2 linked regions of the Anatilimnocola aggregata genome follow. Each later gene encodes a partner of the first gene's protein in a complex. Links are inferred from orthologs where the notes say so. Each region holds a gene or a part of one and is shown in the gene's direction. Other genes may lie near its edges. The genes, in order: tsaD and tsaB.

Region 1 (9,048 bases):
TCTGTCTTTGCCCAGGACGACGCTTTTAACCTGGTGAGGTTGGGCTTACGCACGGGCTGGAGCGACCACAACTGGCGGGCCTTGGCGAAATCGATCTCCTTTTTGATGATCGTTTTCGTTGCTTCCCGTGGGTCGTTCGCACCACTTTCGATCCAGCGCTCGAAGTCGGCAATCACTGCATCGGGCAATTTGCCGCTCGGGGGCATTTCGAGGTCTTGGTATTTAAGCGCAGTTAGCAGCAGGCTCTTCGCAGCATCGCCGGGAACCACCGCAGGACCGGTGTCACCCCCTTTGCGCAGACCGTCGCGACTATCCACCAGCAATCCGGCCCGCAGTTCTTTGATTTCAACCGAATGACATTCGTAGCAGTGCTTCATCAGCACCGGGCGAATCTTGGCTTCAAAGAACTCGATCGATTTGGGCTCGAAGTCGGCAGCGAAGGTCGCACGGGCGAATAGGCCGACAGCAAGAATCGCTCGCGAGATCTGGCAGATAGAAGCGGAGAGAGAGGAAAGCCGCGGCATGCAGAAGCCCAGCAGTAGTTTGGTTGGAGTTTGTCAGGCGGGAACCAGGCAAGTGGTCTGATAGTACCCTAACACAGCGATTCGGCAATTTCCACGCGATTCGAACGACGCGTCAGCTGAGAAGCAAGCAGAGGTTTACTTTCGCGCTTGATACAACTTCATGGCTTCGGGCATCCACTCGCGCAGATCGCTGATGCGAGTCTCATGGCTAGGGTGGGTCGAAGCGAACTCAGCAGGTCGCTGACCACCGGCCGTTGCCTGCTGCATGCGTTCCCAAAAGTGAATCGACTCTTGCGGATCAAAACCGGCCGCTGCCATCAGCAACAGCCCCATGTGATCGGCCTCCGATTCATGGTCGCGACTATATTTCAGAATGCCGTACTTCGCCCCAGCATTGAGCGTTTTCAAGATCGTCTCACGTTGCGCCGGATCCATCTCGCTGAGCGAACTATTGGCTGAGTTCAGCAGGATTTCGGCCATTTTCGATTTGGCCATACGCTCGGCACCATGATGGGCCAAGGCATGGGCGATTTCGTGCCCAAGAACCGTGGCCAGTCCTGCTTCGGTCTCGGCGACCGGGAGAATGCCGGTATAGACAACCATCTTGCCGCCCGGCAAGCAAAAGGCGTTCACTTCCTTGCTATCGACCACTTCCACCGCCCAGTCCATTTGCTGCGCAGCCTGTTGCGTCGAGGCCAGAAAAGCGGGGTTCTGAGTCGCTGCAACCAAGCGCTGGGCCACGTCCTTCACTTCGGCAACTTCCATCCCCATGCGAATCACGCGCGCATCGCTGAGCGTCTCTTCAAACGCTTGCAGCCCGAGCGCCTTCTCTTCTTGCGCGTTCATGGCCACGATCTGCTGCCGGCCAAATGGCCCCTGCTGACAGCCCCGGAGTGCCATCCAACCAACGGCCACGAGTCCGATGAGGATCGGCGCAAGCTTAATCGCAAATGGGCGACGGCGTTGCATTCCACCATCGTTGTAACCGGCAGACATCGGTGACCTCGGAGAAAAGAGTTGGGTGGCTGGGGTCGATCAACAATGGAGCTGGAACGACTTGGTTCCAATTATGCCACTTGGCCGCTGGCGCTGGTATGGTATGTCGAACTGGTTTAGCCTGCATCCCTCTCCCAATTCGCACTCCGCCTTCCGCACCCCAGGAGCTCGCCATGTCTCGCGTCACGCCCACGACACCTTCTCGCCGTTCCTTCCTGAAAGTTGCCGCCGCGACCACCATTACCGCGCCGTGGTTTGTTCGCACGCTCAAGTCGGCACCACCCAGCGAGAAGGTTCGCCATGCCAGCTTTGGGGCCTCGGGCATGGCCGCTGCCGACTGGGGAGCGATTTCTCGAGTCCCAAACGTGCAACTAGTAGCGATTGCCGACGTCGACATGGACCGAGCGAATGCGGCCAAAGCCAAACAGCCCGACTTGCGGGTTTATCAAGACTGGCGCGAACTGCTCGATAAGGAACACAAAAATCTCGACAGCGTGAACGTCTCGACCCCCGATCACATGCACGCGCCGATTGGGTTGAGCGCGATGCACTACGGCTTGAACGTTTACGGCCAAAAGCCGCTGGCCCACAACGTAAGCGAGTGCCGCCAACTGGCCGAAACCGCGAAGGCCAAAAAGCTGGTGACGCAGATGGGCATTCAAGTCCACAGCAGTAACGACTACCGCATGGCCGTTCACTTGATCCAAGCGGGTGCAATTGGCCTGGTGAAGGAAGTTCACACCTGGAGCAGTAAGAAGTGGGGCGATTCGTCCCCACTGCCCGAAACGACCGCCACTCCCCCAGCAGCGCTCGATTGGAACGGCTGGTTAGGCGTGGCTGCCGAGCGGCCTTACATCGGGGGCGGTTATTACCACCCCGGCAATTGGCGCAAGCGGCTCGATTTTGGCACCGGCACCTTCGGCGATATGGGCTGCCACATCTACGACCCGGTCTTTGCCGCCCTCGCCCTCACAGCACCGCTGTCGGTGAAGTCGGATGGTCCCGTGCCCACCGAAACGAACTGGGCCATCGACGCCAAGGTGTTTTACACCTTCCCCGGCAACAAGTTCACCGAGGGAAAGACGGTAAACGTCACCTGGTACGACGGCGATCAACGGCCGTCCGCTGAGATTGCGGCCCTGCTGGGCGAACGAAAGTTGCCCAGTCAAGGATCGGTCTTCATTGGCACCAAAGGGCTGATGATTCTGCCTCACGTCAGTGCGCCAATCTTGCTACAGCCAGACGGCAAAGAGGAACTGGCCTTCGAGCGCCCTAAGCTCGAGCCGGCCAATCACTGGCAGCAGTTTGTTGAAGCCGTTCGCGGCAATGGCACCACTTCCGCCAGCTTCGCATATTCCGGCCCCCTAACCGAAGCTGTGCTCCTTGGCGGCGTCGCCTCGCGCTTCAAAGGCGAAACGCTCGAATGGAATGCCGAGAAACTCGCCTTCACCAATCAGCCCGAAGCGAATCAGTACTTGAAACGGGAGTATCGGAAGGGCTGGGAAGTTGTGGGAAGTAAAGCCTGAGTAACGAGCGAATTTGCTGAATTGTTCCGCGAGGCGGTCGTACCTATACTTGAAGGTGGCCGCTATGAGTTCCGAACCAGGCCCTGAAAAAGGATTGACCTGTATGCCGCTGCCAGCTTGCTCGCTCCGCCCCCGCTCGTGGATTGTTCTGTTTCTGGCAATTGGCATCCTTCCTTTAGGTTCTCTCGCCGATCAAGTTCACGGTCAGGAAGCGCCGGCCAAGCCCGCAGAGAAGAAAGAATCAGTTCCCGAAAAGAAGCCCCCGCAAGATACGCTCGATTACGAACTGCTCCGGCTCTTTACTGATTCGCTCGATCAGGTCGAACGGAACTATGTGAAAGAGATCGATCGCCGCGAACTACTCGAAGCGGCGATTAAGGGAATGCTGACAAAACTCGATCCCTACTCAAGTTACATCCCGCCCAACGACCTGGAGAAATTTCGCAGCAGTGTCGAAAACGAATTTGGCGGCATCGGCATCACTGTCTCGGTCGAGAGTGGCGAGTTGACAATCATCAGCCCGATCTTTCGCACGCCCGCCTTTAACGCCGGCCTGCGTGGCGGCGACGTCATCATGGAGATCGAGGGTCAGCCCACCAAGGGGATCACGCTCGACGAAGCTGTGAAGCGGATGAAGGGGAAGATCGGCACGCCGGTGAAGATCAAGGTGAAGCATGTTTCTGAAGACCGCGTGGCCGAGTTGGAAGTCAAGCGCGAGCTGATTCGGGTCGATTCGGTCATTGGCGATCATCGCGAGGCCGACTTCACTTGGAACTATTTTCTCGATGGCGATAAGAAGATCGCTTACATCCGCATCACCAATTTTGCCCGCCATACTGCCGACGACCTGCGGCAAGTCCTCGGCGACCTGACTAAGGCTGAAATGAAAGGGCTGATTCTTGATCTGCGCTTCAATCCCGGCGGGCTGCTGAGCACCGGCATCGAAGTCTGCGATCTGTTCGTCGACGAGGGGAAGATCGTCAGCACCGCGGGACGTAACGCCCCCGAGCGAGTCTGGAAGGCGAAGAAGGAAGGTACTTTTGGCGACGTGCCGATGGTGGTGCTGGTGAATCACTATAGCGCCAGTGCGAGTGAAATCGTGGCCGCTTGTCTGCAAGATCACAACCGCGCCACCGTCATCGGCGAGCGCAGTTGGGGCAAAGGGAGTGTGCAGAACATCGTGGAACTCGAATCCGGCAAGAGCGCACTCAAGCTGACAACCGCCGGATACTTGCGACCCAGCGGCAAGAACATTCATCGTCACGAAGGTGACAAAGACGAGGATGAGTGGGGCGTGAAGCCGAACGAAGGCTTTGAAGTGAAAACCTCAAAGGATGAAGACACTCGCTGGCTGGAAGATCGCCGCGAACGAGACATGATTCGCGCTCCGAAGGCCGCTGAAGGGGATGCGAAGCCGAGCGAAGCGTTCGTCGACAAGACGCTCGAAAAGGCTCGCGAGTTCCTGGTCGAGAAGGCCGCCAAAATCGTGGCCGATAAGCAGGCCGCCGCGAAATGACGGAGCCTGCCCGCGGCCGGCGCTTTTTGCTGGCGATTGAATCGACCTGCGACGAAACAGCCGCCGCCATCATTACCGACGACTTGCAAGTGTTGTCGTCCGTCGTTGCCTCGCAGGAAGAACTCCACCGCCGCTATGCCGGCGTAGTGCCAGAACTGGCGGCCCGCGCCCACGTAGAGCGAATCGTGCCAGTCATCGACGAGGCGATTCGCCGCGCCTCGCTTAAGCCCGCCGATCTCGACTTGATTGCGGTCGCGCATACTCCGGGCTTAGCGGGCTCGCTGATTGTCGGCGTCTCGGCAGCGAAGGCACTGTCGGTGGCCTTAGAGAAACCGCTCGTTGCGCTCAATCATTTGCACGCGCACATTTATGCTTGCCGAATGGCCGCCGCGCGCGATGTCTTTCCCTGCCTCGGGCTGATTGTGAGTGGCGGGCATACCAGTTTGTATCACTGCCGGACTTCGACCGAGTTCGAACCGCTGGGGGGGACCATCGACGATGCCGCGGGCGAGGCCTTCGATAAAGTCGCCACGCTGCTCGGCCTGTCTTATCCGGGGGGCCCGGCAATTGCCAAAGCTGCGGAACAAGGGAATCCGCGCGCGTATCAATTCCCGCGCGGTTTGCGGGGCAAGAGTGGCGGCTTCGATTTCAGCTTTAGCGGTTTGAAGACCGCGGTTCGCTATGAAATTTGGGGACCGGGGCAGCCCATCGACGGGCCACCACCACTGAGCGAACAACAGGTTGCCGATATCGCGGCCAGCTTTCAGTTTGCCGTCGTCGAAAGTCTCGCCGAAAAAACGAAGGCCGCTCTGCAGCACACCCTGTTGCCCAGGCTGTGCGTTGGTGGCGGTGTGGCTGCGAACCGGCTGCTTCGCACGCGTCTCCGAGAAGTCTGCGACCAGCTGCGAGTCGAGTTGCATTTTGCCCCGCCAGAGCTATGCACCGACAACGCCGTGATGGGGGCAATTGCCTGGGAAATGTTCGCGGCCGGCAATTTCGCCGACCTGGACCTCGATGTGCTGCCGGGCCTGGTGCGAAATAAGTAGTCGCCGTTGGGGACGATTCTTTGTAGCCGTTCTCGCTGGTTGGTAGGGTGGGTCGAATCGCGCTACCGGCTTTCCAATCTCGCTGGACACAGCCGCGATGAGGCCCACCGTGAGGGAAGGCAGCTTGGCTAATCTCTCTGGCCGCGAAAGCGCTATCGGTGACCGGGTTGACATACATTCACTCCTTCAATCTTGTCGGCGCTTTCGCGGAACGCGAGACTGCCACCCTTCAGGACCTCCTTGGTGGGCCTCGTCGCGGTGAACTCGATTGCCATAGCCAAGACCACTGACGCGACATCGGCCACACCCTACGTGTAACAGCGTAAGCGGCTACAAATCTCTCCTGCGTTTGACCGGACTAGTCCTGGGACATGCGTCTAATAGAGCGGGGAAGCTCTTTTTCAATTTGGTAGTAACTGCGCGTAATATATGCACATTTTGTCGCATTAACACTGGCGAATAGCGGATGATTACCTTCCCTAAAAGTCAGCAGCTTATCGCGTTGTATTAGGGAGGTAACCAGCAATCCTCCCCGCAATTCGGCCTGAACAGATTGTGGAAATTGAATTCCGGAGCTATCGGCGTGTTTCAAAGACTTACGGCGACCCGAAAGTGCGCAACTGGCCGCCGAGTAAAGCCTTGCAGGAATCAGGAAACTTTGCACAACAAACAGAATAGCGGAAATTTCCTGATTCACGGTCGGCTTAGCTGACCAGCGTGCTTACTCGCAACCAGACGGAAATTATGGAAATTGAATTTGGAACGTTTCACCGAGTTGCTAGGACTTACGACGACCCGAAAGTGCGCAACTGGCCGTCGGGCAATACCTTGCAGGAATCAGGAAACTTTGCACAACAAACAGAATAGTGGAAATTTCCTGTTTCGATGCACGGACTTAAGGGCGTGCAATGAGGCAAGGGGAAGCTAATTTCCAGAGGAACGCTTGGCTGCTTCATGACGGCGCGTCCAGAAGTCGTCAGTGCCGATTGCGGCGAAAGTCAGGACGGCCAGAATTGCCAACTCGCCACCGAGGATTTTCACCCCGTGGTGTTCCATCACCTGCGTCAGTCCCGGTTCGTCGGCGAGCAGCGGGTCAAGCTTGCGCGAAGTCATCACCGTGTAGGCACAGGTCGTCAAAGCGAACACCAGGCCCACGACCATCAGCGCGGCATAGAAGGGATTGATAATTTTCACGGCAACTAGCCTGGCGGCCACTTCATGGGACGGCCACCGAGGATGTGAAAGTGGAGATGATCGACGCTTTGCCCGCCGTGTGGGCCGCAGTTGGCAACCACGCGATAGCCGTCCGCGAGCCCCAGCTGTCCGGCCACCTTTTGAATGACCAGCAGCAGGTGACCTAAGAGCGCCTGGTCTTCTTGCAGGGCTGCGGCGAGGTTGGCGATTTCCTTTTTGGGAATCACCAGCACATGCGTAGGCGCCTGGGGGTTGAGGTCGGGAAAGGCCAGGCACAATTCATCTTCGTAGATCACCTTGGCCGGAATCTCTTTATCGATGATCCGCTTGAAGATGGTTTTGGACATGAGCGCTACCTGCATTTCCTGAGCCCGACGCACGCGGGGGAGAACTGCGAAAAAACTACGATTGCGTGATCACCCCGCGCTGACCGCGTCGGGCTATGTCAGCAGCTAACCCTTGAACCGACCGACGACGAGCGAAATGTTTTGACCACCGAAACCAAAGCTGTTGCTCAGGGCGATGTCGCACTTCGCCTGGCGGGCGACGTTGGGGATGTAATCGAGATCGCACTCGGGATCGGGATTCTCGTAATTGATGGTCGGCGGCAGGACGTTGTCTCGAATGGCCAGCAGGCAAACAATGGCTTCGGTCACGCCGGCTGCAGCGATCAGGTGCCCCATCATGCTCTTGGTGCTGCTGACGGGGGTTTGCATCGCCCGCTGGCCGAAGATGGTTTTGCACGCGAACGATTCGACGCGGTCGTTGACCGAAGTGCTGGTACCGTGAGCGTTCACGTATTGAATGTCGGCGGGAGTGATGCCGGCATCTTCGATGGCCATTTTCATGCAGGCGATGGCCCCGCGACCTTCGGGGTGGATGTCGGTAATGCGATAAGCGTCGGCAGTGGTGCCGTAACCCATAATTTCGCCGAGGATGGTGGCACCACGGCGTTTGGCGCACTCGAGTTCTTCGAGCACGACTACCGCTCCCCCTTCGCCCAGCACGAAACCATCACGAAGGCGATCGAACGGGCGCGAAGCTTTGGTCGGATTGTCGTTGCTGGTGGAGAGGGCCGTCAGCAGGTTAAACCCGGTAACGCCGAAGGGATGAATCATGCTATGAGCGCCACCGGAGAGCATGGCGTCGGCATCGCCGCGGCGGATGATTTCGGTCGCTTCTCCAATGGCCTGGCTGCTGGCCGCACACGCGGTGAGGCAGTTGGCATTGGGGCCTTGAGCATTGAACATGGCAGCCAGGTGACTAGTTGGCATGCTGGGTTCTTGTTCGACTTCTTGAACGGCGCTGAGCGTTTCGAGCCCGACCCGCATGTACTTGGCCAGATCGACACCATCGGGTGTGAGCGAACTGGTGAGCATGCGCGAGAAGGCGATGAAGTCCTGGGTTCCTTCACCACAGCCCAGATAAACACCAAACCGCGTCGGGTCGAGATTCTTATCGTCTTGCAGGCCGGACATTTTCACGGCCTGCTTGGCGGCACCCGCGGCAAAGCGAGTGTGGCGGGCGCGCTCGCTCCAGAGTTTGGGATCTTCACCGGTATCGGTGATGTCCCAGTTCTTGATTTCGGCCGAGATGCGCGTGGGAAATCGGCTGGCGTCGAAGACGGTGGTATAGCCCACGCCCGACTTACCTTCCTTCAGTCCCGCCCACATTGTCTCGACGTCGTTGCCCAGGGGATTGATGCAGCCGATGCCCGTTACTACTACGCGCCGTTTCATATCTGCGTCACCATCTTCCTCAGAGGACAGCCGCCAGCGAGGCCAGCGGCCGGGCATCCTGAAATTGAATCATTCGCCGCGTGGTCATTGGCGGCAAGGCCGGCTAGATCAAACCAGCTGCCTTATAGGCCGCACTTTCGGCCTGCAAGTAGCTTTCGGGCGGTTTAATCGGCTGACCGTGTTCGTCGATCCCCACATCGTACAAGTGGAACGAGCGAAGCATGACGAGGAAGTCTTCTGGATCGAAGAGCGGTCCCTTGGGAAACCGGTCATCCAGAAAGGCGAACATCATGTCTACTTCAGCCCGCAACTCATCACCAACGTGAGCCGTGACGGAAGCAATCGCGCCGTCCTTTTGTACGTCCTGCAGAACGGCATTATACCGGAGGGTATCGCCACATTCGGTCGGCGCATGAAAGACAGCCTTGTTGATTTTGGCCAACACGACCCGTTCCTCAAAGCCACTCATCTCGCCAACGAGAATACCCGCGGTCTGAGCCATCCCTT
Region 2 (8,811 bases), 3.4 Mb from region 1 along the record:
AACTTCGAGCAACTCTGGGCGCATTCGACCACGCGATCCCAAATTAAGCAACTTGCAAGCCTTGGCAGCTGTCGTGCCGCGAAAAATGCTAGCCGGCAGTAGCAATTGGCTGCTGACAAGGCGTCGTTCAATTCCCGAAGAATAACCGTTGCTTGCACTTAGCACGACAGCAATGCGGGCAATTTCAGCGTCTAATCTCTACTTCGACGAACTCACTCGGCCGCTGCAGCCCAAACCGCCACTCCCAGAAATGAAGTCAAGCTGACTACAGGTTGTCGCGATTTTGAGTTGCCCGCAGCTGCGCCAAGCGCCGCCGGCTACAAAATCACAACTATGGCAAGTCGCCTGCAGGATCTGTCGAAGTTCGCTCGTTGTCAGACTCTCAGAACTTCGTATCAGGGGCGTCGCAGCCGAGGGTTTATCAACACCCCCCTTTTGCGTGCAACACCTGCAAACCTTTCCCCCACAATGAATTGCGCCTAACTTGCAAGTTCTGAAATCATCCTCTTTGTTGATAAACCCCGGCACACCCGACCGCCGTTGCACCATTGCACGCAAAGCAAACGAACAGTCGCGCGTAACGGCGCGAACTCTTTCCGGCCGCGCAGGCGAGACGCTTCTTCCACCAAGTTGCCAAAACGGGCACTTTATTTATAACTACATAGTCACCACTTGTAAATCATTTGTCGATTAACTATTTCGTTTGGTCAGACGCCGCGAAGCTATCGGAGCTGCGATCCTGATTGACCGGAACTCTGCGGGGTCGAGTTGGTTTAGAATTTTGAGTCGATGAGCCATTTGGACTGCCGCAAACTGGGATGGTGACCGATGCGTGAATTCTATGTCTGGCGATTTTTGCTGGCCCCGCTGTTTGCCGCCTGGCTCGTCGTCTCACCGGAAGTATCGTTGATGGCCGCGGAACCTGTCGCCGATCCTACGAATCCAGAGCACCACAAATTAGCCGCCGAGTATAGCGCCGCACGCAAAGGTTTGAGCGTGCTCGTCCGCGTCGACGGAAAGGAGGTCTTTGCCGACTACACCAACGGCGGTGGCCAGAACCGGGCACACGAATTGGCCAGCGGCACGAAGAGCTTTAACGGGATAATGGCAGCTGCTGCGATTCAAGACGGGTTGATCAAGTCGTGGGATGAAAAGGTCAGCGATACCATCACCGAATGGAAAGATGACGAGACCAAACAGAACATCACGCTGCGGCACCTGCTCAGCCTGACCAGCGGCATGGGTGGCGGCCAAATTGCCCGCGTGCCTACTTTTGCTGATGCAATTCAAACGACCGTGCGTTTTGAACCCGGCCAGCGCTTTCAGTACGGACCGGCTCCCTTTCAAACCTTTGGCGAATTGTTGCGTCGCAAACTCAGCGAGACTAAGGAAACACCACTCGACTATCTGCAACGGCGGATCTTCAAACCCATCGACCTGCAAGTCGGCAGTTGGCGCAAGGGGGTCGATGGTATGCCACACTTGCCGTCCGGCGCACACTTAACGGCCCCCGAGTGGGCCAAGTTTGGCGAACTCGTGCGTGCCGGTGGCAGTTGGAACGGCAAGGAAATTGTGCAGCAAAAACTGCTTGACGAGTGCTTCATTCCCGCCAAAGCGAATCCCGCTTATGGCCTCACCTGGTGGCTCGCCAGCGCCGCCAACAATCAGCGGGCGGCGCTCTTTCCAGCGCTCGCGCGGGCAGCGAAAGGGGACGGCGCTCAACCCCTGCGTGTGCCCGATTTGGTTCAAGCCGCTGGCGCCGGCAATCAGCGTTTGTATATCAGCCGGCAGTTGAAGCTCGTCGTCGTGCGCCAGGCCGGCGGCATTTTGGAAGCTCTCGGCGGTCGCGACGCTACGGAATGGAGCGATCGCGAATTCCTCGCGCGCCTGCTCTACGGAACCGACGCTGCGGGAAAGAAGTTGTAGAGGTTGTCGGTAACTGACATCTGATTTACCCTGGAGTGAAAAGGAACCTTCACAGATGTCCGCCGCTCCTACTCGCCGAATCTCCGCCGCAGAGTACTTAGAACTCGACCGCGCTGCCGGCGAAAGATTCCAGTATTACCGAGGCGAGATGTTCGCCATGGCGGGCGGAACAAAGAACCATAATCGAATTGGCCGAAATCTCTTGGTCAGCCTGGAAAACCGATTCCGGCAGAAACTTCGCCGTTGCGAAGCATTTTCGTCCGACATGCGAGTGCGCGTTGATGCTGAGAAACTTTATACGTATCCCGATGTAACTGTGGTTTGCGGTCCGCCTGAATTCCTCGACAAACGCGAAGATACGCTCCTGAATCCAGTCGTGGTGATTGAGGTATTGTCACCATCGACAGAACACTTTGATCGGGGCAGCAAGTTCGAGATGTATCGAAATCTGGTTTCGCTGCATGAATATGTACTCATTGCGCAGCACAAAACCCTCGTCGAACGGTTCTTGCGCGAAGTTGATGGGTCGTGGAAACTAACGCTGGCAGACAACTTGGCTGGCCAATTGGAACTTGCTTCTATTGACGTGACCCTACCGCTCAGCGAGATCTATTTCGACGTCGACTTTCCACCAGCACCCCTAGAACAACCAAGCGAATTGAAGGCACCGGACTTCGACGAATCGAATCGCCCGTACTAACGCCCCGTGACCAACCGGTCGCCGAGCATGTTGTTCAGTTGGGGAATGTCGTAGATCTTTTCGCGCGTCGTTTCGACGGGATATTCCAAGCGCCGATAGGTGACTGACGCATCTTCCAAGATCACGTAGCAGGCCCGCGGGTCGCCATCGCGCGGCTGCCCGACACTGCCGACATTCACCATCGCCTTATCGGTACTCAAGCGATACTGATAATTGCACTCTTCGGGCGTGATGAAACGATAGTCGGGCGTAAAGACGCCGGGCAAATGCGTGTGTCCCTGCAAACAGTATTTTTGAATGCGATTGAAAAGCGCATCCATTTTTCGTTGGTTGTAAATGTCCTCGGGAAAGACATATTCATTCGTGGGTTCGCGGGGCGAACCATGCACAAACAAAAAGTCTCCCTCCGATAAGGTTCGATGGAGTTCGCCCAGAAAGTCCCAACGACGATTTCGCTGCGAAGGAGTTCCCGGACCATCTTCCAACTGTTCGCGCGTCCAATAGATGGCCTGCTGAGCGACCGGATTGAAGCCATCGGGATCGAACAGCGTCGCCTGATCGTGGTTGCCGAGGATCGTGGCCTCGCAATGTTCGATCACTTCGTCCAGGCACTCGCACGGGTTGGGCCCATATCCGACAATATCGCCCAGGCAATAGATCTGGCTCACGCCCTGCTGACGGATATCGGCGAGGACGACGCGCAGCGCCTCCAAGTTGCCGTGAATATCGCTGATCAGAGCACGCTTCACGCGGGTGAACCTTTCCGAGCCTGACGATGGTTTCTATTCTTTCCGCTGTGCCTGTGCGGAGCGAATGAGGACGGACAGCAGCTGCGATCAGCCGCCTGCTCACACTGATCAACGCGCCAGCAAGTCTAAGACTACGTTGGACTTTGGTCAATATCGGCGAAACTTGAGCAGCTCCTGCGAGACGTGACTTAGCGGTTTTTCGACCCGCTGGTCATTTTGGCGCAGGGCCTATATCAATTATCGCTTCCCCTTCTCTCGCGGTTGCTTGATTTCCCTAGATTTTATCGAAAGCCCCCTCGAATGACGGTGTGGACCCTAGCGCTCGAAACGGTGGCAACGGCTGGATCGGTCGCGTTGTTACAGGGAACTGAAGTTGTGGCCGAGCAACAACTTCCTGCCGATTCGCGCTCGGCCCGCACCCTCGCCACGGCGATCAACCAGCTGTGGCAAGGGGCAGGTAAGCCGCCAATCCACTTGGTGGCGGTGGCCAGCGGCCCGGGTTCGTTCACCGGTTTAAGGGTCGGCATCACGACGGCCAAGACCCTGGCTTTTGCTTGGGGAGCGAGGCTAATCGGCGTGAACACGCTCACCGCAATCGCGTTTCAAGCAAAAACCGAGGACTTAGCGTTACATGTCGTCCTTGATGCTCAGCGAAAGGAGTTGTTTCTGGCGACGTTGCAGCGGGTCACTCCCCAAGCTCAATGGGAGCGGCAGGGAACAGACATAATTGTCACCGCCACCGATTGGCTGCAATCGCTGACCGCAAATCCCGTTTCCAGCGTCGCCGTTTCAGGGCCCGCGCTAAACAAACTGCGGGAATCCCTACCCGCGGGCACTTCAGTGGTCGACCCGCAACATTGGCACCCGCAGGCAGCGACGATCGGACTGCTCGCCCTCCAGGCCTTCGCAGCAAACCAACCCGACGAGTTGTGGACTCTGGCGCCACACTACATGCGGGTCAGTTATGCGGAAGAGAAGAAGCCTGCGGCTAAAGCGATCGACGCCTAAGTGTCTATAGACCTTGGCCGTACCTTCCATTCTTCAATCTGCACTTGATCGGCCCCCTTGCGCGCCGCGGCTCATGTTAAAATAAACCTCACGCTCACATGCCAACGCCCAGTTCCGTCGGATGCCCGCTCATGCCCGTGCAAATGCAGTTGTCGAGGATCATCATCAGCGAGATCAACGAACAGCAGTTGATTTATCTGAAAGAAGTCGAAGGGGATCGCCAGTTTCCCATTCTGATCGGCCTGTTCGAAGCGCAGGCCATCAACAGCGGCGTGAAGCGCATTCGCTCACCGCGCCCACGGACGCACGAACTGCTGGTCGGGGCAATCGAGTCGATGGGTGGCGAACTCGATAGCATCGTCATCAGCGAGTTGAAGGACCACATCTACTTTGCCCGCGTGCGAGTGCGCAAAGAGGGTGAGATCATCGAAATTGATTCTCGCCCCAGCGATGCCATCGCGGTCGCCTTCGCTTGCGAACCTCCGCTGCCGATTTACGTGTCCGAAGAAGTGCTTGATGAAAGTACAGGCAGCTAAACCTTACGTCCGGCAACCAAAGATTGACATTGTCCGGACAATTCCTCTCTCTGACTCCCTCTCTCCCTGACACCAGGAGTAACTCAATGCTCATTCAAGTGAATACCGACAACCACATCGAAGGCAAGACTTCGCTGCAAGATTGGGTCCGCAATGAAGTCGATTCCTCGCTCGGTCGCTTTCAGCCGCAACTGACACGCGTAGAAGTCTTTTTGTCGGATGTAAATAGTCACAAAAAGTCGGAAGTCGACAAGCAATGTACGGTCGAAGCGCGCTGGTCGGGGCTTGACCCCATTGCCGTCACCAAGAACTCTCCCACCGTCGAAGAAGCCCTCGCCGCCGCGCTCGATTCCATGATCATCACGCTCGACAGCCGCATTGAAAAACTGCGCGATGCGAAGCGTCATTCATCCATGGGCAGCGGCGGGGCAGAAATCTGATGTGCTGAAAAACATCTGCAATCGGTTTGAGTCCTCTTTGACCAAACCGTAGAATCCGACGTGTTCCGCACGCAATCCAGTGGTCATGCACCGAGGCGAGGGACACGTCATGATTCGCTCTTGGCAGCCGCTGTTGGTCTCTAGCTTCGCACTCCTCTTGGCAGCGGCGAATGCCGATGCCCAGCAGTTGCGACAACCAACTCGACGGCCGTATCAATCTGCTTCTGAACGGACTGCCACCGCTGGTGGATCTCGAGTTTCCCATGCCAAAGCATCGCCCTACCCGGTGCGAAATGGCTTCTACTATGCAACTGTGCATTCGTTCGACGCTAAGTTTAACTCGCTCAACCTGATCTTCGAACCAACCAAACGTAAGCAGGAAGTGTATCTCACGTACGTCGATCTATTGAAAACTCGCAACTCGCCGCAGGGGCCTGAAAATGCAAACAAGGCCTCAGAATTGATCGGCAAGCGAGGAGTTTTTTATATTTACGCCAACCTGTACGACCTTCCGATCGACTTGCCAGGCCAGAAAATCGCCAGACAGTTCGGGACTCTCTGCACGTCGCAGATGACGTTTTTGCCTGAGCCTGCCGCACTTGGAAACAAGGTTGACGCAGTCTTGGCACATGTCGTGAAGTACGATCCCAATCGCGCAGAATCACTATTTGGCACTTTGCAGCAACATGAATACCACCGAAAAAAGTCCTCGCAACGATTGCTCCTGGCGCGCTTAATTATCAAGGGAAATGGGAAAATTGCGGACATTAAAACCACACGGTGGTCGACTGTCATCGACGAAAGCGGCTATCTCGTGACAAACTTTTCTCCCGCGGAGGAAGAAATTATCGGTGTGCAATTAGAAAACTTCATGCCCTTGCAGTTACCCTTGGCTGCAGGAGATGGCCCCTTGGTGCTCGGCGATGTGAAACTCATGCCACCAAAGCCAGAAGAATTAGCCACGCTGAAGTTCTCATTTAGCAAGCCACTGCGAGAAGCACTTGGCACCAAAGGAGAATTCTTTTTCGACCTGAGACTCGTTCCAATCAACGAACTACCAAGCGATAGTACCGAACAGAAAGTGATCGATCAACTCTTCACCTATTCCTATCGCAGTCCGATTCCACTTCCTGCTGACTTCAGTTACCAACTCGCGCCGGGCAGCTACGTGGTAGGAATTTACGCTCCAGGACGTGATGCATACTTCGAAAACTACACCTTGCGTGCTGGACAAGTTGTTGACGCCAAGCCGATCGATATGCCTCCTTTGACGTTCGTAGTGGCTCGCTATAGTTACCATGGTCCCGATCACTTAAATCCCAAACGCGGCGAACACGTCACCTCGGGAGTCGCGAATTACGTCACCAACCAGATGAGTTACCTGGGACCACTTCAAGGTGGCCTGTTTAACCAGTTTGTCGGGATTGATTTGGTGAAAATGCCTGAAATGTCTTTGTCGGGTTTGTACCGCGATGAGAAGCACAGGCTGTTCTTCTCTGCGGGGCCCGGCAAATGGAAGGTGCAAGATTTAGGTCAAGGAACTTTGGAGAAGATGCAAAAAGTCGAGACTAAGCACGTTCCACTCCTACCAGCCGAGAGTTTTCGGGAGCAGAAGGTCGCGTTCGAAGTCGATTCCCAACCCACTGAGTTCGACTACCAATATTTTCCCATCGAGGAGGGAAATATTTATCGACTCGAACAAGAGAAAGCGACGCTGCTACTGGAGATATTCCAGGTCACGACCAAATTTGAGGACTACTTAAACAACGAGACCCGCGGCCTTAAGCAAAAGTGAATTGTTCTCCATGTCGAATCCCTTCGAATCACCCCAGCATCCGTCGGAACCACGCTCTGCAGGGCACGGCCAAGGAGATTCCACAGGCGGCCTGATTCCTTATAAGAACATGCCGGCGCTGCTGGCGTACTACATCGGCATTGTGTCGATGTTGTGCTGCTTCTTCGGACTGCCAATCGGCATCGTGGCGGTCGTGCTGGGAGTCATGGGCTTGCAGAAGCGAGCGCGGGAGCCCGAAGTAAAAGGCTCCGTTCATGCCTGGATTGGCATCATCTGCGGCGTGATCTCTACCATCGGCGCAATTGCGATGATTGCAATCATCGTTGTAGGAGTCATCTCAGCCTAAGGATACTTCTCGCGGACGATCGCCTGATCGTCCGCACAGAGCATCGAAATTGGCATGTTGATGACCTTGCCGTCGGTGCGACGCAGTTGCACGTGATCGAATTCGAAATCGATTAGTTCCGCTTTGATCTTGTGCTGTCCCGTGGCATCCGTCCATTCGCGGATTTTTGCTTCGCTTACCGGCTTCAATGCCGCCGGGATAGCGGGATTCGCAGCGGGCGTCGAAGTGGTCGGTTCAAGCCGCTCATCGCTAGGCTTGGCAACAAAGAGCGAGTCATCTTCAGACTCGCCACTCTCCTTGGTCTCGCCGGGCTTGGGTGTCAGCGGTTTTAGAGCCGATGGCAAACCGGAAGCAGCAACCTGCACGTGAGGATCCTTTTCGAGCCGAATGCGATCCAGCGAAACCACTTCCATCACGCCGTTCGTGGAATAGCGGATTCTGGTCAGAATCCCGCGTTTGAGCATCACGACGGCCGGATACCACTTCTTGTCAGAGAAGACGTAAACCAAATCTCTTGGCTTAAATTGCGAAACATCCGTCGCTGGAAAACCGGGAGGAGGAGCATTTTCTTCGTTCCCACCAGCAACTGGGTTAGCGCCCGGTTGCGGAATCGGAACCGGTGTAAACGAAGGAGCGACAGGCTGAAAACTGGGTGCTGGTTCGAAACTGGGTACCGGCGCGGGCTGGAAATTGGGAGTGGGCGCCGGCTGAAAGCTAGGCGTTACGGGTTGAAAACTGGGGGGTGGACTGGGCTGAGTACTGGGGAGGCTTGGGGGTGGAGCCTCGGGTGGCACAAAGGGCTTAACTGTCACCGACACAAACTTGTAAGGCCGATTCGTCCGACCAAATATCTCTCGCTCACCCGGCGGCAACGCTTGTTGCTTTTTTAGATAATCCGCAAACGCTTCGGCCCCTGGCTCTACTTTTTGCTTTTCCGCTGACTTAAGCAGCGCGAATGCACCCACGCCCAGGGCTATCACGCCGGCAACAAACAGCAGTACCAATCCCAGGATGATGCCGCTAATTAGCAGCGGGACCTTGAGATTCAAGCCCGATCGCTGCGGTCCAGGACCTGGAGCAAACGGATCACTACCTGGCTGTCCATAGGGATAGCCCATTACCACAGCCCTTTTGATTTGCGATCAGAAACTCAATCAACGTGGCAGGCCGCAGAACTCCCCGCGACACCTGCCTATCGTAACTTCTCACCCCAAGTTTCGTCAAACTTTTGGCCGAGCAGATAGTAGGCATTATTCGCGTTCGCGGGAAGCTCTGATAGGGCTATTCCCGCTGCGAATTGAGTCAATCAAA

The links.
Region 2: the proteins of tsaD (region 1) and tsaB are in contact, whole or in part, in a solved structure (PDB 4WQ4), measured with the Escherichia coli proteins. The link is inferred for Anatilimnocola aggregata from one-to-one orthologs.

Annotation. Positions count from the first base shown.
Region 1 is NZ_CP036274.1:6,992,312-7,001,359, forward strand. The notes cover bases 3,584-6,583. They hold tsaD (tRNA (adenosine(37)-N6)-threonylcarbamoyltransferase complex transferase subunit TsaD), read left to right. Parts: upstream 3,584-4,558; coding sequence 4,559-5,608; downstream 5,609-6,583. Other genes in these bases: ETAA8_RS26335 (S41 family peptidase), read left to right, coding at 3,584-4,562; ETAA8_RS26345 (hypothetical protein), read right to left, coding at 5,967-6,305; ETAA8_RS26350 (hypothetical protein), read right to left, coding at 6,533-6,583. Outside these bases: ETAA8_RS26320 (PSD1 and planctomycete cytochrome C domain-containing protein), read right to left, coding at 1-524; ETAA8_RS26325 (M48 family metallopeptidase), read right to left, coding at 660-1,520; ETAA8_RS26330 (Gfo/Idh/MocA family protein), read left to right, coding at 1,694-3,046; more of ETAA8_RS26335, read left to right, coding at 3,150-3,583; more of ETAA8_RS26350, read right to left, coding at 6,584-6,802; ETAA8_RS26355 (histidine triad nucleotide-binding protein), read right to left, coding at 6,808-7,149; ETAA8_RS26360 (beta-ketoacyl-[acyl-carrier-protein] synthase family protein), read right to left, coding at 7,255-8,541; ETAA8_RS26365 (3-hydroxyacyl-ACP dehydratase FabZ family protein), read right to left, coding at 8,645-9,048.
Region 2 is NZ_CP036274.1:3,617,657-3,626,467, reverse strand. The notes cover bases 2,767-5,529. They hold tsaB (tRNA (adenosine(37)-N6)-threonylcarbamoyltransferase complex dimerization subunit type 1 TsaB), read left to right. Parts: upstream 2,767-3,675; coding sequence 3,676-4,383; downstream 4,384-5,529. Other genes in these bases: ETAA8_RS13810 (hypothetical protein), read left to right, coding at 5,517-5,529; ETAA8_RS13815 (HPF/RaiA family ribosome-associated protein), read left to right, coding at 5,006-5,359; ETAA8_RS13820 (bifunctional nuclease family protein), read left to right, coding at 4,515-4,919; ETAA8_RS13830 (metallophosphoesterase family protein), read right to left, coding at 2,767-3,375. Outside these bases: ETAA8_RS13840 (serine hydrolase domain-containing protein), read left to right, coding at 829-1,926; ETAA8_RS13835 (Uma2 family endonuclease), read left to right, coding at 1,982-2,626; more of ETAA8_RS13830, read right to left, coding at 2,623-2,766; more of ETAA8_RS13810, read left to right, coding at 5,530-7,154; ETAA8_RS13805 (DUF4190 domain-containing protein), read left to right, coding at 7,165-7,500; ETAA8_RS35590 (SHD1 domain-containing protein), read right to left, coding at 7,497-8,618. UniProt on the Escherichia coli protein: Required for the formation of a threonylcarbamoyl group on adenosine at position 37 (t(6)A37) in tRNAs that read codons beginning with adenine.